2 linked regions of the Sinorhizobium fredii NGR234 genome follow. The protein of the gene in region 1 interacts with the protein of each later gene in a pairwise test. Links are inferred from orthologs where the notes say so. Each region holds a gene or a part of one and is shown on either strand. Other genes may lie near its edges. The genes, in order: pepT and tpiA.

Evidence for each region.
Region 2: the proteins of pepT (region 1) and tpiA interact in binary tests that used the Escherichia coli proteins (3 or more experiments, as listed by UniProt). The link is inferred for Sinorhizobium fredii NGR234 from one-to-one orthologs.

The regions. Positions count from the first base shown.
Region 1 is NC_012586.1:2,384,563-2,394,313, reverse strand. The notes cover bases 4,567-7,345. They hold pepT (peptidase T), read right to left. Parts: upstream 6,683-7,345; coding sequence 5,450-6,682; downstream 4,567-5,449. Other genes in these bases: NGR_RS11155 (MFS transporter), read right to left, coding at 7,183-7,345; NGR_RS11160 (dodecin), read left to right, coding at 6,912-7,121; NGR_RS11170 (TIM barrel protein), read left to right, coding at 4,582-5,376. In the rest of the region: hydroxyectoine utilization dehydratase EutB, read left to right, coding at 1-7; ectoine utilization protein EutC, read left to right, coding at 4-993; ectoine hydrolase DoeA, read left to right, coding at 1,028-2,209; N(2)-acetyl-L-2,4-diaminobutanoate deacetylase DoeB, read left to right, coding at 2,214-3,218; NGR_RS11175 (DUF2277 domain-containing protein), read right to left, coding at 4,024-4,290; more of NGR_RS11155, read right to left, coding at 7,346-8,364; NGR_RS11150 (TIGR03862 family flavoprotein), read right to left, coding at 8,658-9,751. UniProt on the Escherichia coli protein: Cleaves the N-terminal amino acid of tripeptides.
Region 2 is NC_012587.1:1,309,800-1,319,519, forward strand. The notes cover bases 4,687-7,434. They hold tpiA (triose-phosphate isomerase), read left to right. Parts: upstream 4,687-5,549; coding sequence 5,550-6,320; downstream 6,321-7,434. Other genes in these bases: NGR_RS17635 (YceI family protein), read right to left, coding at 4,687-4,691; NGR_RS17640 (cytochrome b), read right to left, coding at 4,688-5,314; secG (preprotein translocase subunit SecG), read left to right, coding at 6,455-6,916; NGR_RS17655 (CTP synthase), read left to right, coding at 7,056-7,434. Outside these bases: parE (DNA topoisomerase IV subunit B), read right to left, coding at 1-1,612; NGR_RS17625 (alpha/beta hydrolase), read left to right, coding at 1,866-2,744; NGR_RS17630 (FAD-binding oxidoreductase), read left to right, coding at 2,772-4,094; more of NGR_RS17635, read right to left, coding at 4,101-4,686; more of NGR_RS17655, read left to right, coding at 7,435-8,693; NGR_RS17660 (VOC family protein), read left to right, coding at 9,109-9,720. UniProt on the Escherichia coli protein: Involved in the gluconeogenesis. Catalyzes stereospecifically the conversion of dihydroxyacetone phosphate (DHAP) to D-glyceraldehyde-3-phosphate (G3P).

The sequences.
Region 1 (9,751 bases):
GGCATGACACGGATGACGATTCTCACCGAGGCGGAGCTGCGCCGTATCGTGCCGCTCGATCGCGAGGCGGTTTTGTGCGTCGAGAATGCCTTCCATGCGCTTGCCACCAGGGCGGTGGCGATGCCGCCGATCCTGAGGCTCGACATTCCCGAGCATCGCGGCGAGGTCGATGTGAAAACGGCCTATGTGCCCGGCCTCGACGGCTTCGCGATCAAGATCAGCCCGGGCTTCTTCGACAATCCGAAGATCGGCCTGCCGAGCACCAACGGCATGATGGTGCTGCTGTCCAGCCGCACCGGGCTGGTGCAGGCGCTGCTCCTCGACAATGGTTACCTCACCGATGTGCGCACGGCGGCGGCCGGGGCGGTCGCGGCCAAACATCTGTCGCGCGGGGATTCTTCCGTCGCTGCGGTCTTCGGCGCCGGCATGCAGGCAAGGCTGCAGCTCGAAGCGCTCGCGCTTGTCCGACCGATCCGCGAGGCGCGGCTCTGGGCGCGTGACGGGCAAAAGGCCGAGGCAACGGCGAGCACGCTTGCGGAGAAGCTCGGCTTTCCGGTCGAAGTGGCAACCGACCCGAAGGCAGCCGTTGCCGGTGCCGACATCATCGTCACCACGACCCCTTCCGAGACGCCGATCCTGAAGGCCGAATGGCTGCAGCCGGGCCAGCATGTCACCGCCATGGGCTCGGACGCGGAACACAAGAACGAAATCGACCCGCAGGCGATTGCCCGGGCCACCTATGTCGCCGACAGCCTTATACAGACGCGCCGGCTCGGCGAGTTGCACCACGCGATTGCAGCCGGGCTCGTCGCTCCAGATGCCGAACTCGCCGAACTCGGCAAGGTGATCGCCGGGCTGAGGACGGGCCGCACGAGCGCCAGCGAGATCACCATTGCCGACCTGACCGGAACCGGCATCCAGGACACCGCGATTGCCACACTCGCATTCGCGCGGGCCAACGCGGCAAACGTCGGAACCACTTTCGAGAGTTGAGACCGGCACGGCCGGAAAAACGAGGGAAGAAACCATGACCCAACCCAACCTCAAATTCTCCCTTGGGGAATATGAAGCCCGGCTCAGGAAGACGCGTCAGGCGATGGAGGCGAAGGGCGTCGAGCTGCTGATCGTCAGCGATCCATCCAACATGGCCTGGCTCACCGGCTATGACGGCTGGTCCTTCTATGTGCATCAGGCGGTGATCGTGCCGCCGTCGGGCGAGCCGATCTGGTTCGGTCGGGGCCAGGATGCCAATGGCGCCAAGCTGACCGCCTATCTCGGCCACGAGAACATCATCGGCTATCCCGATCACTACGTGCAGTCGACCGAGCGTCACCCGATGGACTACCTTTCGGGCATCCTCTCCGACCGCGGCTGGGGGTCGCTGCGGATCGGCGTCGAGATGGATAACTACTGGTTCTCGGCGGCAGCCTTCGCCTCGCTGCAGAAGCATCTGCCGAATGCGCGCTTCGTCGACGCGACCGCGCTCGTCAACTGGCAGCGCGCCGTCAAGAGCGAGACGGAAATCAAGTATATGCGCAATGCCGCCCGCATCGTCGAAGCCATGCATAAGCGCATCTTCGACAAGATCGAGGTCGGCATGCGCAAATGCGACCTGGTCGCCGAGATCTACGATGCCGGCACGCGCGGCGTCGACGGCATCGGCGGCGACTATCCGGCAATCGTGCCGCTGCTGCCTTCGGGCGTCGAGGCGTCCGCGCCGCATCTCACCTGGGACGACCGGCCGATGAAGAAGGGCGAGGGCACCTTCTTCGAGATCGCCGGCTGCTACAACCGCTATCACCTGCCGCTGTCGCGTACGGTGTTCCTGGGCAAGCCGACGCAGGCCTTCCTCGATGCCGAAAAGGCGACGCTCGAGGGCATGGAGGCCGGTCTGGCGGTCGCCAAGCCCGGCAATACCTGCGAGGACATCGCCAATGCCTTCTTCGCCGTCCTGAAGAAATACGGCATCGTCAAGGACAACCGCACCGGCTATCCGATCGGTCTTTCCTATCCGCCGGACTGGGGCGAGCGCACCATGAGCCTGCGCCCGGGCGACAGGACTGAACTGAAGCCCGGTATGACCTTCCATTTCATGACAGGGCTGTGGCTCGAGGACATGGGCTTCGAGACGACCGAGAGCATTCTGATCACCGAAACCGGCGTCGAGTGCCTGGCCTCGGTGCCGCGCAAGCTGATGGTCAAGGACTGAGGCGATGAGGGAGCAGCATCTGCGGCCGTCGCCGATCAGCGCCACCGTCGATTTCGAAGCCGATGGTGTCCAGCACGGCTTTCTGCGCCTGCCCTATAGCCGCGACGATTCGGCCTGGGGCTCGGTGATGATTCCGATCACGGTGATCAAGAACGGGGAGGGCCCGACGGCCCTCCTGACGGGCGGCAACCATGGCGACGAATACGAGGGGCCGATCGCGCTTTTCGACCTGGCGCTGAAGCTCGATCCTGCCGAGGTTCGCGGCCGGGTGATCATCGTGCCGGCGATGAATTATCCGGCCTTCCTCGCAGGCACGCGGACGTCGCCGATCGACAAAGGCAATATGAACCGCAGCTTCCCGGGTAAGCCGGACGGAACGGTGACCGAGAAGATCGCCGACTATTTCCAGCGTATCCTTCTGCCGCTGGCCGACATCGTGCTCGACTTCCATTCCGGCGGAAGGACACTCGATTTCCTGCCGTTCTGCGCCGCCCACATCCTTCCCGACAAGGCGCAGGAGGCAAAAGCCTTCGAATTCGTCCGGGCCTTTGGAGCGCCCTATTCGATGAAGATGCTGGAGATCGACGCGGTCGGAATGTACGACACGGCGGCCGAGGACATGGGCAAGATCTTCATCACCACCGAGCTTGGCGGTGGCGGATCGGCGACGGCGCTGACCGCGGCAATCGCCAAGCGCGGGGTGGCGAATGTCCTGAGGCACGCAGGCATCATCGCGGGCGAAATCGACGCGCAACCGACTAGGTGGTTGGACATGCCGAGCGACGACTGCTTCGCTTTCGCGGAGGATGGAGGGCTGGTCGAGTTCCTCTTCGACCTCGGCGACACGGTCGAACAAGACGCGGTGATCGCGCGAATCCTGCCTGTCGGTCGTACAGGCGCGAAACCATTCGAGGTCAGAGCCAGGATGAGCGGCCTTCTCGCGGCCCGCCACTATCCCGGGCTGATCAAGGCGGGTGACTGCTGCGCGGTGCTGGCGGTTACCGTTTAGAGGCGGTTACTTCTGGCCGTCTTGAGCCCAATCTGGAACCAACCTCCGCCCGCCACGAAAAAGCCCCGCACTATGGCGGGGCAAGTCCGCATCCAGTTGCCTTCGGTGGATGCGGGACGTAGCCCAGAGATGGAAGCTACGCAGAGACGCTATCTACGGTTTGATCAGAGAGGAAGGTCTGATTCCGCGATTCCGGTACGCCTCTTCAAAAAACCACAGGCAGGGTAAACGCTTTTCGGTCTTTCCCGGCATGCATGATCTTCAGTGTCCCGATCACATCGGCGGCATCGGCGAGAGATTTCCGGCCCTGTCGGCAGAAAGGCCGCGAGCCTGTCTGTGCCTACTCGCCACCGGCGCTCCACTCGCGGAACGCCAGGTTGGCCTTTGCGCCGATCGCGGTGAATGGCTGGGGCGGCAGGGGCTTTGGGGCCTCAAAACTCCGGTAAATTTGCGTCAGTTCGGAGCTATGACCCAACGGCTCCTTATCGACTTCGGTTGGCGCTGACGTCTGGCGCGCCCGTGTCGGTCCATTCGACTGCCGCAATTGCCGACCCGAAAAGGAGGGCAGGTATCGCCAGGGCGCCCAGGAACCTCAGCATCTGAAGGCGACGTGTCCGCCTTCCGTCCCAATCGTAAACCATCCTCTGTCCACCTCCACCCAGGAATATTAGCTGAAGATAAAATCAGAGAAAAACCTAGAGGTCGAGTCCCTTTGACGGTGCAACTCTTGACAGAACTTGGTGTGATGACCATCCAGTTACCGCAAGAGGCCGAGGAACTTGTGACGACCTGACTGCCTGTGGGATCATGGGAAGCGGATCTCCATCCGGGCGCGCGCCTTTGCGGCTTCTTCCTCGCGGTTGCGTGGCGGATGCGACGTCTCCAGCGAATCGAGCAACTCGCGGGCACATGCGGCGATAGAGCTGACGGCGTGCTCGAACGCCACTTCGTTGCGCTTCGCGGGCTTGGTCGTTCCAGCCAGTTTGCGCACGAACTGCAACGCGGCGTCGTGAATCTCCTGGTCCGTCGCCGGCGGATCGAAATTGAACAGAGTTCTTATGTTTCGGCACATGACTTGCTCCCGGTCATTTTCGGTTCCCTCCGGTAAAGGCCATCTCACGATGTCGGGTCGGGCGGCAGGCGCACACGAACTTTGATACAAGTGCGCTTTGGGAGGGTTCCCGACAACAAATCACATGGCGAACGCTCTGTAAAATCACGGATGTCGGCGCGTTCGGGAAATCTGCCTGGAAAAGTCTTTGAGCCCGCCGGAACGATCTGATCAAACCTGTTCACGAGGATGTCGCTGCAGCGCTTTTGTGCCGCACCACCCATCGTCATACGCCAAATATGGAGATCCCCAATGAATGCATCCAAAGCTACTCCCTTCCCACTCGCAGCCTGCGCCGAAATGCTGTGGCGCGACAAGCCGATCGAGTGGCGCGCCGCGCGCCTCAAGGAAATGGATTTCGGCGTTGGTTTGTGGAACTGGCCGGAGCACGATCTCGAAAAATTGGAGGCGACCGGCGCCACCTTCACGATCATGAACGGCTATCTGACCGGCCGTCTGACGGACGACGACGGTGCAGCAGAGCTCCTCAAGACGGCGCGCGAGACCGCGCAGGTTGGAAAACGGCTCGGCGTCGAGCGGCTCAACCTGCATGGCACAGGCTTGGGAGACAGAGGTCAGCCTGTCCAGCCCATCGAAGTCGTCACGGGCGCGATGTGGCTGAAGGCGCGCGACACTCTCTGCCGTATCGTGGAGATGGCGGAAGAAGAAGGCGTCACCTTCACGCTCGAAAACCTCAACCTATCGGTTGATCACCCCGGCGTGCCCTTCGGCCGCGCCGAGGACACGCTGGCGCTGGTCTCGAGCGTCGATCATCCGCGGCTGCGGCTCAATCTCGATCTCTACCATGCCCAGATCGGCGAGGGAAACCTGATCGAACTCTGCCGCAAGTGCCTGCCCTGGATCGGCGAGATCCAGGTGGCTGACGTACCCGGCCGCTATGAGCCGGGTACCGGCGAGGTCAACTGGAACGGCATCGCCAAGGCGCTGAATGCCATGGGCTATTCCGGCCCGATCGGCATGGAGGCGTGGGCGGCCGGCGATCCCGAGGTCGCGCTCGAAGCGTTTCGCACCGCCTTCACCATCTGACAAATTCTGACCCTGACAGGATCAATTCAAGCCGAAGAACAAGCGTCCGCTCTGAAGCCGCCGCCTGCCGTTGCTAGCTCCGCTCCGCCCAGACCTTTGCCAGTTCGACGATCGTCTTCACGGCCCGCTCCATGTCCTGCCGGCTCACCCATTCGAGCGGCGAGTGGAAGGCGTGGCCGCCGGCGAATAGGTTGGCGGCGGGCAGGCCCATGAAGGACAGCCGCGACCCGTCGGTGCCGCCCCGGATGCTGCCGCGCACCGGCGTCATGCCGGCGCGCCGGATCGCCTCGATGGCATTCTCGACGATCTCCGGGTGGCGGTCGAGGATCGCCTTCATGTTGCGGTATTGCTCCTTGATCTCGAAGCTGTAGCTGGAGCCGGGATAGTCCTCGAGGACGCGCCGCGCCAGCGTGTCGAGCATCGCTTCCTTGGCGGCGAGGCCGGCCTCTTCGAAGTCGCGGACGATGAAGCTCAAGTTGGCCCTCTCCATCGAACCGGTAAGGCCGGTCGGATGGACGAAGCCGTCGCGGCCGGCCGTCGTCTCCGGCGCCATGTCCTTCGGCAGCCGGTCGACGATCGCCGCGGCGATCTTGATGGCGTTTTCCATCTTGTCCTTGGCGAAGCCCGGATGGATGGCGACGCCGTGGATGGTGATGTCGACACTGTCGGCCGAAAAAGTCTCGTCCTCGATATGGCCGGCCGTCTCGCCGTCGACCGTGTAGGCGAAGTCCGCGCCGAGCTTTTCAAGGTCGACCTTGTCGACGCCGCGTCCGATCTCCTCGTCGGTCGTGAAGAGCAGCCTGATCGTTCCGTGCGGGATCTCCGGATTGTCGACGAGGAACTGGGCGGCCGCGACGATCTCGGCGAGACCGGCCTTGTCGTCGGCGCCGAGCAGCGTCGTGCCGTCGGTGGTGATGATGTCGTTGCCGATCTGGTCGGCAAGCGCCGGATTGTCGCTGACGCGGATCACCTGCTCGGGATCGCCGGGAAGCCGGATATCGCCGCCGGCATAATTGCGGACGATCTGCGGCTTGACGTTCGTGCCGGTAAAGTCGGGCGCCGTGTCCATATGCGAGCAGAAGCAGATCACCGGCACCGGCTTGTCGACGTTGGACGGAATGGTCGCATAGACATAGCCGTTGGCGTCGAGATGGGCGTCGGCAAGGCCGATCGCCAGCAGCTCCTCGACCAGCAGGCGGCCCAGTGTCTTCTGTTTTTCGGTGGAGGGCTGCGCCGGCGATTTCGAGTCCGACTGGGTGTCGATGACGACGTAGCGCAGGAAACGATCGGTGACGGTATCGGCCATGGCGAGCTCCAGGGAGGCGGAAGCAACCGCTATAGCCCGCGCCGCCGCCGCGGTGAACTCATTTTCGCCCGGTCGGTGCGTTTTGCCGGGGCGGTCGAGAATAAGTTTCGAGCTTTCGCTGGCGGCCTGGGCACAACGGGGGCATGATCGTCAAGGTCGCGGCGACGCATGCCGCACGCGCACCACGATGCCATAATGCCAGATCGGAAAACCCCTTGAGGAGGATACGGTGAGCGGGCACGTCTATAAGAAAGTCGAACTGATCGGAAGTTCTCCGAAGTCGATCGACGAAGCCATCGAAACGGCGATTTCGCGGGCTTCGAAAACCATGCGGAACCTCGACTGGTTCGAGGTGGACCAGATTCGCGGGCAGATCGTCAACGGCGAGGTGGCCCATTACCAGGTGGTGATGAAGGTCGGCTTCCGCATCGACGACTGAACCGCGCCGGGGACGCAGGTGCCCGGCGCTCCTGCACCGGGCCTGCCCGTCCGGCGAAGCTTCAGGCGGCCTGCAAGGCGCCGTTGGCACGGCGGTCCAGCGCGCCGCTCCAGAGCGTCAGCAGCAAAGCGAGCGAGACGAGGATAGCGCCGACCCAGGGCGTTGTGCCGAGCCCGAGGCCGGATTCGACCACCCGCCCGCCGAGCCAGGCGCCGAGTGCGATGCCGAGATTGAAGGCGGCGATATTGAGCGCCGAGGCGACGTCGACGGCGCCGGGGCGGTGCTCCTTGGCAAGCTCAACGACATAGAGCTGCAGCCCCGGAACATTGGCGAAGGAGAGGAAGCCGAGCGCGGCCAGCGTGACGAGCGCCGGCATTGGGGCGGCCGCCGTGAAGGAGAAGACCAGGAGCACCATCGCCTGGAGGAGGAACAGGCCGGCGAGCGCCTTGACCGGATTGGTATTGGCGATCCGCCCGCCGGCGACATTGCCGACGGCGATGGCGAGGCCGTAGAGCACCAGGATCAGGCTGACGCTTTCGGCGGAGAAGCCGGTGATCTGCTGAAGGATCGGGGCGAGGTAGGTGAAGGCGACGAACGTGCCGCCATAGCCGAGCGCGGTCATGGCAAAGACGATCAGCAGGCGGCCGGAGGAAAGCACGCGCAGCTGGTCGAGAAGGCCTGCCGGGACGGCCCGGGGGAGTGTCTTCGGCAACAGCGCCGCCATACCGGCGAAGGCGATGACGCCGAGCCCGGCCACCGCCCAGAAGGTGGTGCGCCAACCGAAGATCTGGCCGATATGGGTGCCGATCGGCACGCCGGTGACGATCGCCACGGTCAGCCCCATGAACATCATGGCGATCGCCGAAGCGCGGCGATCTTCCGCCACGAGATCGGCGGCAATCGTCGAGCCGACGGAGAAAAACACGCCGTGGGCGAATGCCGCCAGCACGCGGGCGACAAGCAGCATTTCATAGCTCGGCGACACTGCTGCGGCCGTGTTGCCGGTGATGAAGAGGCCCATCAGACCGAGGAGCAGCGGCTTGCGCTCGATCCGGCCGGTGAGCGCGGTAAGGACAGGGGCGCCGAAGGTGACGCCGAGCGCATAGACGCTGACGATCAGGCCGGCGAGCGGCAGGGTGATATCCAGGTCGGTCGCGACCGTCGGCAGCAGGCCGACGATGACGAATTCCGTGGTGCCGATCGCGTAAGCCGCGATCGTCAGGGCGAAGATGGCGAGAGGCATGGCAAATCCGTTTCCGCCCACCGTTCGGATTGCGAACGGAGGCTTGAAGAGGGTTCAACGAGGGTGGTCTTTCGCAGTGCAATATGCTGGCCGCGGGCGGCGCCGATAAGTCGCTCTCTTGTCGCAACGCCTGTGAATGGAATTCACGAATGAGATTGGGGTGAGCTTGCAGCTCATGGGTCCGTTTGGCTTAGAACCGGGTCCGAGCAGATTGTGATACCCCCCTCTGCCCTGCCGGGCAGAGGGGGCTGCCTCCGGTAAACGCATTCCTGCGGGACGAGAGGGGGCGCGCTTTAGCCCCGTACCAGCCAAGCCTCGAGGCCGCGCGCCGCGGCGCGGCCCGTCGCGAAGCAGGCGGTCAGCAGATAGCCGCCGGTCGGCGCCTCCCAGTCGAGCATCTCGCCGGCGACGAAGAGTCCGGGGAGCGCCGTCAGCATGTAGTTTGCGTCGATCTGATCAAAACCGATGCCGCCGGCCGAGGAGATCGCCTCGGCGATCGGCCGCGGCCGCAACAGCGGGATGGGCAGGGCCTTGATCGTGGCCGCAAGCCTTTCCGGGTCGATTTTGGCTGCCTCCGGCACGAGCTCGCGCAACAACGCCGCCTTCACGCCTTCGAGCCTGGCGCCCTTCCTGAGGCGATTGGAAAAGCTTGCCTTGTGGTCCTGCCGGGCGAGATCTCGCCTCAAGCGTTCCTCAGTCCGGCCCGGCGCGAGATCGAGCGTAAGCGCAGCGTCACCATCCCGCTCCATCCGGTCGCGCAGGCTAGCGGCATGGGCGTAGACGAGGCTGCCTTCGATGCCGTGGCGGCTGACGACGAATTCGCCCGGGAAGGAGCCGGCTTCGGACGAGGCGACGACGGATTTCAAGGGTTCGCCCGCGAAGCGCTCGCGGAAGGTCTCGCTCCAGGCGACGTCGAAGCCGCAATTGGCCGGGCGGAAACCATCGACCGTCACGCCTCTCTCCCTGAGCCAGGGCACCCAGGCGGCGTCGGAGCCGAGCCGCGGCCAGCTTGCGCCGCCGAGCGCCAGCAGGGCGGCGTCGCAGTGGACGATTTTTCGTCCCTCCGGCGTCTCGAAGAGATGGCCATCTTCGGTGAAGCCCATCCAGCGGTGCCGGGTGAGAAGCGTGACGCCCTGCGCCTCGAGCCGCCGGAGCCAGGCACGCAGCAGCGGCGAAGCCTTCATCGCCTTCGGGAACACCCGGCCCGAGGTGCCGACGAAGGTCTCGGTACCGAGCCCCGCCGCCCAGGCCCGCACCTTGTCCGGCGTGAAGCCGTCGAGCGCCTGGCGCAGCCGATCGGAGGCCCCGCCGAAGCGGGTCGCGAAATTCCTGTAGTCCTCGGCATGGGTGATGTTGAGGCCGGATTTGCCGGCCAGCAGGAACTTGC
Region 2 (9,720 bases), on another replicon or contig:
CGTAGCGAAGATCCTCCTCGCGGTATTTCGACCGCGTACCGCAGCCGAGCGCCTGGACGAGGTCGGTGATCTGCTGGTTGGCGCCGAGCTTTTCGCGGCCGGCACTGGCGACGTTGAGGATCTTGCCGCGCAGGGGCAGGATGGCCTGGTTGGCGCGGTTGCGCGCCTGCTTGGCCGAGCCGCCTGCCGAGTCGCCCTCGACGATGAAGAGTTCAGCGCCTTCCGCGGTGTTCTGCGCGCAGTCGGCGAGCTTGCCTGGCAGGCGCAGCTTGCGCACCGCGGTCTTGCGATTGACTTCCTTTTCCTTGCGTCGGCGGACGCGCTCCTCGGCACGCTCGATCACCCAGTCGAGAAGCTTCGCGGCTTCGCCCGGATTGTCGGCGAGATAGTGGTCGAAAGGGTCGCGCAGGGCGTTCTCGACGATGCGCTGCGCCTCCACGGTCGCAAGCTTGTCCTTCGTCTGGCCGACGAATTCCGGCTCGCGGATGAAGACCGAGAGCATGCCTGCCGCCGAGATCATCACGTCGTCGGTGGTGACGATCGCGGCCCGCTTGTTCTGCGTGAGCTCGGCGTAGTTCTTCAAACCCTTGGTGAGCGCGATGCGCAGGCCCGCCTCGTGCGTGCCGCCTTCCGGCGTCGGGATGGTGTTGCAGTAGGAGTGGATCTGCTGGTCGCCGCCATACCAGGTAACGGCCCATTCGAGCGAGCCGTGGCCGCCGGACTTTTCCGACTTGCCGGCGAAGATCTCGCGCGTGACGGTGAATTCCTTGCCGAGCGTCGCGGCGAGATAATCCTTGAGACCGCCGGGGAAATGGAAGACCGCCTTTTCCGGAGTTTCCGAACCTTCCGGCAAGAGCGACGGATCACAGGACCAGCGGATCTCGACGCCGCCGAACAGATAGGCCTTGGAGCGGGCCATGCGGAACAGCCGCGCCGGCTCAAAGCGGGCATGCGGGCCGAAGATTTGCGGGTCCGGATGGAAGCGGACCTTCGTGCCTCGGCGATTGTGCACCTCGCCGAGCTCTTCGAGCCCACCCTGTGGAATGCCGCGGGAGAAGCGCTGGCGGTAGAGCTTGCGGTTGCGCGCCACCTCGACCTCGACCGAGTCCGACAGCGCGTTGACGACGGACACGCCGACGCCATGCAGGCCGCCCGAGGTCTCGTAAGCCTTGCCGTCGAACTTTCCGCCGGCATGCAGCACCGTCATCACCACTTCGAGGGTCGACTTGTTGGGGAACTTCGGGTGGTTTTCCACGGGAATGCCGCGGCCGTTGTCGGTCACCGTCAGGAAGCCCTCGGCGTCGAGGTATACTTCGATGAAGTTGGCGTGGCCGGCGACGGCCTCGTCCATCGAGTTGTCGATCACCTCGGCAAAGAGGTGGTGCAGCGCCTTCTCGTCCGTTCCGCCGATATACATGCCCGGCCGGCGGCGCACCGGCTCCAGCCCCTCGAGGACCTCGATGGCGGAAGCATCGTAGTCGCTGCCGTCGCTCCCCTTCGGCGTAGGCCGCGGCGCATCGCTGCCGGCGGCAGGCGCTGTCGGCTTGCGCGGCGCGTCGGCCGGCTTCGGCTGCAAGGGCATGGCGGAGAAGAGGTCGCTGCTGTCGTCCATGGAGTGGTTCAGATCATTCCTGTCGTCTCTGTCGGCAAGGCCATAGCAAGAGCAGAGCGCTGCCGCCATCTCTTGCCGCGCGAATCACCGGAATTCTGCCAGACTCTTGCGCAAAGCGCGAACAAAAGGCGAATTTCCGATGTGCCGGATGGGCGAATGGCCCGGCAACGCGACGAATTGCTCGCTTCAGTGTTGCGTAGCGAATGTCCCGGTGGCAAGGCATGGGCCGAACCAGGGAGCCCGTCGGGTGTCTATGTCCACAATTGTTTTTTCCGTCCGACTGCTGGTAGGCGCGGTGCTTTTCTTGAGCGTCGCGGCCTCCGCCATAGCCAAGCCCCTGCAGCCCTACAAGGATGCACTGTTCGGCTATCCCGCAATCCTGCGGGAGGAGGACGGCGGTGATTTCCGCGTCGTCGACTATCAGGAACTGAGGGACATCAACGGGCGCGACCAGATTCCGGAGCGACGTGTGAAGCGGGCCTATCTGTCGCTTGGCGTGAAAAGTTCGCAGGTCAACGAGACTCTCGACCTCGGTGGTCGCTCTCTCGACGTGACGCGCATCGGCCCGGATCGCGGCGCAGCCTTCACGGTAATCTTTGTCCATGGGCGCGGCGGCGACCGGCGCCTCGGCGCCAACGATTTTTCATTTGGCGGCAATTTCAACCGCCTCAAAAATCTGGCGGTCGGCAATGGCGGTGCCTACTATGCGCCGAGCATACGCTCCTTCGATGCGGCCGGCGTCGCCGATATCGCGGCGCTGATCCGCCTTGCCGCCGAGCGATCCGGCGGCCGGCCCGTGGTGCTGTCCTGCGCCTCCATGGGAAGCTTCATCTGCTGGGGCATCGCGCGCGACCAGAGGGCCACGGCAGCGCTGGGCGGCATGATGGTGATGGGCGGCGTCGCCGACCCCGCGTTTGAAGAGAGCGCGGCTTACAAGGCAAGGCTGCCGATGTTCTTCAGCCATGGCAGCAACGACAGCGTCTATCCGGCCGAGGCACAGGTTGCACTCTATCGTTCGGTGCGCAGCAAGAACTATCCCGCTCGCTTCGTGTTGTTTGAGACTGGGTCGCATGGGACGCCGGTGCGCATGACCGACTGGCGGGATGCGTTGAACTGGATTCTTGATCGATAGCCGAGAGCGCGGGCCGCATTTTGGAAAATTAGCATGGAAAAGTTTGAAAGCTGGGGGCGGCTCGACAAGCGGCCTGAAGGCGCCATCTCGCCGGATGACTACGAGGACCGGCTCGGCGCGGTCGCCCCCATGGCCTATCTCCCCTTCGGCAACGGGCGGAGCTATGGCGACGTCTGCCGCACGGATCGCGGCACGCTGGTCGACAGCGCCAGGCACGGCCGCATCCTCACCTTCGATCCGGGAACCGGGGTGATGACCTGCGAGGCCGGTGTCACATTGCGTGAAATTCTCGTGAAGGCGATACCGCACCGCTTCTTCCTGCCCGTGACGCCGGGCACGGGTTTTGTTACCGTCGGCGGGGCCGTCGCCAATGACGTGCACGGCCGGAACCATCATGCCCGCGGCTCCTTCGGCAATCATGTCCGGCGCCTGACGCTGCTGCGCTCGGATGGCCAGCGCCTAGTCTGCTCTGCCGACGAGAATGCCGAGCTCTTTGCCGCCACGATCGGCGGCCTGGGCCTGACGGGACTGATCCTCGACGTGGAACTGCGGCTGATGAAAGTTCCGTCGCCGCATGTCCAACAACACGCGATTCGTTTCGAAAACCTCGACGAATATTTCGCGCTCGTCGATCGCGTCGGCGAAGAGCACGAATATTCCGTCGCCTGGATCGATCAGCTCGCGGGGGGCCGACGTACAGGAAGGGGTGTGCTCTGGGCTGGGGACCATGCGGATGCATCCTGCGAATATCCGGACGTACCCAAGGGGCTGAAGCTCTCATTGCCCCTGTCTCTGCCGTTCAATCCGTTGAATTCCCTGACGCTGAAGGCGCTCAACGAGTACCGCTTTCGCAGGGAGGTGCCGGGGGAAACGGTTTCGACGATAAAGTGGACGTCCTACTTCCATCCGCTCGACCGGCTCGGTGCCTGGCATCGGCTTTACGGGCCGCAGGGTCCTTGCCAGCACCAAAGTGTTTATCCGGTAGAGAATGCCCAGCAGACCACGGTCCGGCTCCTGGAGACTGCCCGCAAACACGGCCACGCCTCTTTCCTGACGACAGTGCATCGTTTCGGAGACACTGCAGCCCGAGGCTTACTTTCCTTCCCTCGGCCGGGTTTCTCGCTGATCTTGGACTTCGCCAATCAAGGTGAAGCGACCGTCAAGTTGCTCGATGCTCTCGACCGGATTGTCGTCGAGGTCGGCGGCGCGGTGAATCCAAGCAAGGATCTCCGCATGGGCCCTGATGTTTTCCAGGCGTCCTTCCCGTCGTGGCGAAAGCTCGAAGCATTGCGCGATCCGGCCCTGGTCTCGGATTTCTGGAAGCGCACCGCGCTCGCGCTCAACTGCTGAGAACGGTCAGCGCCTCATTCCCTTTATGTCCATGTCGAACTCGACCACGTTCGAGTAGATGGGCGTGCCGACGTCCATGCCGTAGGGCGCACGGCGGATGCTGCCGCGGATGGTGAAGGAGATCGAACCCTTGTTCCAATCGGTCAGCGTGACGGCAAAGCGCTCCTTGCGTGTCTTGCCGCGCGCCGTCAGCGCACCCTCGACGGTTGCGCTGTCAGGCCCGGTCTGCGTCACGCTCGTGGAACGGAAGGTCACCGTCTGATAGTTGGCCGTATCGAAGACCGCGCTGGAACGCAGGAAATCCTCGATTCGGCGCTCTCTCGCCCTCACGCTCTCCGGATAGAGCGTGAACTCGACCGACGATCGCCCGACATTGCCGCCGTCTATCCGGAACCTGCCGGAGAACTTCGCGAAGTTGCCGGCGATACCGCCGCCACCTGTCTGCCCGACATTGAATTGGATGCGGGAGGAACTTGCGATGCTGTAGCTGCCGGCTGCGTCGGCGAGCGACGCAGCCTTTGCGGCCACAGGTAGAGCGGCAGCGAGCAAGGCCAATGGAAGGGCTGCCTTCAGTGAGAGAGTGCGTGGAGCGTTCATGAATCATTTCCTTCCGGCAGCGGCTTCATTGCTTCTCGAACATCGGCTGCGTCTGCATCGCTCGGCCGAGAGCCGGCGCCCAGCATGCGTTTCAGCACCGCGTCGCCTCGAATGAATTGGTGGTAAAGCGCTGCTGCAGCGTGGACGACCACCAGGGCGAGCATGGCATAGGCGAGCAATGCGTGGGCAAAGGCCCAGAACGCTTCGGAGCTCTCCGATTGCGGCACGGGCAGGTGCGGAACGACGACGATGTTGAAGTAGAAGCTCGGGATGTTCAACGTCGAGGCGGAAGCGACAGCCCAGCCGGCTAGAGGAGTTGCGAGCCCGAGGATGATGAGCATACGGTGCGCTTCGCCTGCCGCCACATGTTCGAACGGGCGGAGCCCCGGGGCCGGCGGCGGGCTGCGTTCTACCAGCCACCAGATCGCCCTCACGAGCGCCAGGCCCAGAGCGGTGAAGCCGAACGACTTGTGCCATTGGTAGAGCGAAAACTGCAGTGCGGGGTCGATTTCGGTGCGCCGCATGAGGAAGCCGATCAGCATCAGACCGAGGATCAGCAGCGCCATCGTCCAGTGCAGGACGATCGTTACGCTTCCGAAACCACTCTCGCTGTTGCGCAGCATCGAACGACCAATTCGTTTGCCTTGCCGGTGGGCAGTCTGCTGACATGAGACGCCCGAAGCCTGGGTTTTATTCGGAACGTTGCATCCATTCCAGGCGGCATCGGGCATCGATAGCGCAACTCGCCCGCTTTGTCCTGCCGTTGGGTCGGCCCGGAATCTGCGGGCGGGTGCTTTCATTTGCCCGACCGATTTGCTAGGCCGCTTGCCCGAGAGCCCTGATCCCGGAGGAAGTTTCATGACGCCCGATATCCGCCCGCTGGTTGCCGGCAACTGGAAGATGAATGGCACGCGTGCATCGCTGGACCAGATCAAGGCGATGGCCGAAGGCGTCAAGGGCGCACTTTCCGCAAAGGTGGAGACGCTGATCTGCCCGCCGGCGACGCTGCTCTATGTTGCGACCGCGCTTTGCGACGACAGTCCGCTGATGATCGGCGCCCAGGACTGCCACCAGAAACAGTCGGGTGCCCATACCGGCGAGATTTCCGCCGAGATGATCGCCGATTGCTTCGGCACGCACGTCATCGTCGGCCACTCGGAACGCCGCACCGATCATGCCGAGACCGATGCGCTGGTCAGGGCGAAGACGGAAGCCGCGCACGCCGCGGCGCTCGTCGCCATCGTCTGCATCGGCGAGACCGAAGAAGAGCGCAAGAGCGGCAAGACGCTCGACGTGCTGAAGCGCCAGCTCGCCGAAAGCCTGCCAGATGCCGCGACGGCTGAGAACACCGTGATCGCCTATGAGCCGGTCTGGGCGATCGGTACGGGCCTGACGCCGACCGTCGGAGATGTCGAGGAGGCGCATGCCTTCATGCGGCGTGAACTCGTCTCCCGCTTTGGTTCGGAAGGCGGCAAGATGCGGATCCTTTACGGCGGCTCCGTCAAGCCCTCCAATGCCACGGAATTGATGGGCGTCGCCAATGTGGACGGCGCCCTGATCGGCGGCGCCAGCTTGAAAGCGGAAGACTTCCTCGCCATCTACGGGGCCTATGAAGAATTGACTGCGTGACCGGCGCGCGGGTCCGGCGGGGGCTTGGAATAGCCGCCTGCTTGGTATAAAGAGGCGCGAAATTTGGCCGCGGCCCGTTACGTGGCCGCGATCGTTCGATTCGAATGCCCCGCAGAGGGCAGGACTGGAAGCTGATGCAGACCGTACTCCTCGTCATCTATCTCATGGTCGTCGTCGCCCTGATCGGCGTCGTCCTCATTCAGCGTTCCGAAGGTGGCGGTCTCGGTATCGGCGGCGGTTCGGGCTTCATGTCCGCCCGTGGCACGGCCAATGCGCTGACCCGCACGACGGCGGTTCTCGCCGTGCTGTTCTTCGGCCTGGCACTTGCGATGGGTATCCTGGCGCGCTACGAGCCGCAGGCGACCGACATCCTCGAGCGTATTCCGGGCACGAGCTCGAGCGGCGGCGTGCTGGATTCGCTCGGCGGCGGCCAGCCGGCACCGGCCGGTGGCAACACGCAGGCTCCGGCGTCCGGCAATGGCGCCAACAACACGGTTCCGGCTGACGGCGCGGCTCAGCCCGCTCAGGCTCCGGCTGCTCAGCCGGCCGCGCCGGCCAACGGCAATACGGGATCGCAGGTTCCGAGCGGCCAATAAGGTCGAAGTTCAGAAGAACCCGCCGGCGGATGTTTCATCCGCCGGTTTTGTTTTGTGTGAAATCTGCCGCGGCAAAAAACGGAAAAATTCGGGAAGACGAATTTTTTCGGTGGCGGAATCGTTTGTGAAAAGGTATCCGGTGACTCCCATGGCGCGATATGTATTCATCACTGGCGGCGTGGTCTCCTCCCTCGGAAAAGGCATCGCTGCGGCCGCTCTTGGAGCGTTGCTGCAGGCGCGTGGCTACCGCGTGAGGCTGCGCAAGCTCGACCCCTATCTCAACGTCGATCCGGGCACCATGAGCCCGACCCAGCACGGCGAGGTGTTCGTCACCGACGACGGGGCGGAAACCGACCTCGATCTCGGCCACTACGAGCGCTTCACCGGCCGTTCGGCGACCAAGACCGACAACATCACCACCGGCCGGATCTACAAGAACATCATCGACAAGGAACGCCGCGGCGACTATCTCGGCGCGACGGTCCAGGTGATCCCGCACGTCACCAACGAGATCAAGAACTTCGTCACCGAAGGCAATGAAGACTACGATTTCGTCATCTGCGAGATCGGCGGCACCGTCGGCGATATCGAGGCGATGCCCTTCATGGAGGCGATCCGCCAGCTCGGCAACGACCTGCCGCGCGGCACGGCCGTCTATGTCCACCTGACGCTGATGCCCTACATTCCGGCGGCGGGCGAACTGAAGACCAAGCCGACCCAGCATTCGGTCAAGGAACTGCAGGCGCTCGGCATCCATCCCGACATCCTGCTCGTTCGCGCCGATCGCGAAATTCCGGAGGCCGAGCGCCGCAAGCTGTCGCTCTTCTGCAATGTGCGGCAATCGGCCGTGATCCAGGCGCTCGATGTGGCGTCGATCTACGACGTGCCGATCGCCTATCACAAGGAAGGGCTCGACAACGAAGTGCTCGCCGCCTTCGGCATCGAGCCGGCACCGAAGCCGCGTATGGAAGCCTGGGAGAATGTCGCTCACCGGATCCGCACGCCGGAGGGCGAAGTGACGATCGCGATCGTCGGCAAATATACCGGCCTCAAGGATGCCTATAAGTCGCTGATCGAGGCGCTCTATCACGGCGGCATCGCCAACCGCGTCAAGGTCAAGCTCGAATGGATCGAGTCGGAGATCTTCGAGAAGGAGGACCCGGCGCCCTATCTCGAGAAGGTCCACGGCATTCTCGTTCCCGGCGGTTTCGGCGAGCGCGGTTCGGAAGGCAAGATCAATGCGGCGCGCTTTGCCCGCGAACGCAAGGTGCCCTATTTCGGCATCTGCTTCGGCATGCAGATGGCGGTAGTCGAAGCCGCGCGCAACCTCGCCGGTATCGATAAGGCCTCCTCGACGGAGTTCGGCCCCACCAAGGAACCGGTCGTCGGCCTGATGACCGAGTGGGTAAAGGGCAACGAGCTGCAGAAACGCTCGGCCGCCGGCGATCTCGGCGGTACGATGCGCCTCGGCGCCTATCGCGCTGCACTCAAGCAGAACACCAAGATCGCCGACATCTACGGATCGGCCGACATCTCCGAACGCCATCGCCATCGTTACGAGGTCAATGTCGACTACAAGGATCGCCTGGAGTCCTGCGGCCTGGTCTTCTCCGGCATGTCGCCGGACGGCGTGCTGCCGGAGACTGTGGAATACAACGACCATCCGTGGTTCATCGGCGTGCAGTACCATCCGGAGCTGAAGTCCCGCCCGCTGGAGCCGCACCCTCTGTTCGCGAGCTTCATCGAGGCGGCGCTCGAACAGTCGCGGCTCGTGTAGGCTGGCACTGTTCAGCACCCGGCGGCGAAGGCTCTTCCTTTACGTTGCCGGCGAGTGGAGGCGAGGAGCGTGCGTCCTGCCAATCTCCCGTGGGGGAGATGCCCGGCAGGGCAGAGGCGTCGACCGCACGGGGGGGCGAACACGCCCCCACATCGACCATGGACCGGATTATCGAGCTGAGCAGGGCCCAGACTGGGATAAATCAGCAGTTTAGAGGTAGCCGGCAGCACCCCCCTCTGCCCTGCCGGGCATCTCCCCCACAAGGGGGGAGATGGGCAAGACGCACGCTCCACGTCTCCTCGACAACCGTTTGAATGATACTCATCAGCGTTGATCGCCGCCCTACGACCGCCGCGCTTGCAATCGGCCGTCAAAAGTTGCAAACAGCGGCAAACCGGTCATCAGGGAAACCGCCATGAACCTGCCCACGCGCACCGCCCGCCCGCTCGATCATCTCGTGCTGCCGGTGGCGGAACTCGGGCAGGCAAGGCGGCGCCTGGCCGATCTCGGCTTCACGGTTGCCGAGGACGCACGCCATCCCTTCGGCACGGAAAACGCCTGCGTCTTCTTTCCTGACAATACCTATCTGGAGCCGCTCGCCATAGCCTCCCGCGAGGAGTGCGAGGCTGCTGCGCTCGCCGGAAATGCCTTTGTCGCGCGCGACCACGCGTTCCGCTTTCGGCAGGGCCCCGAAGGCCTATCGGCAATCGTGCTCGGGACGCCCGATGCCGCCACCGATCACATCCGCTACCGGTCCTGCGGCATCTCCGGCGGCGAGATGCTGGAATTCTCGCGGCCCATGCGTCTGCCGGACGGACGCGAAGGGCTCCGCTCTTTCCGGTTGGCCTTCGCCGCGGATCTGCGCGCGCCGGATTTCTTCCTGTTCAGTTGCCAGCGTATTCGCGCCCTGCCGGTCGACAGCGCGCTGCACAAGCACGAAAATGGTGTGGTCGGCATTGCCGAAGTCGTTCTTTCGGAGCCCAATCCGACGGACTTCCAGTATCTGCTGCAGGAAGCCGTCGATGAG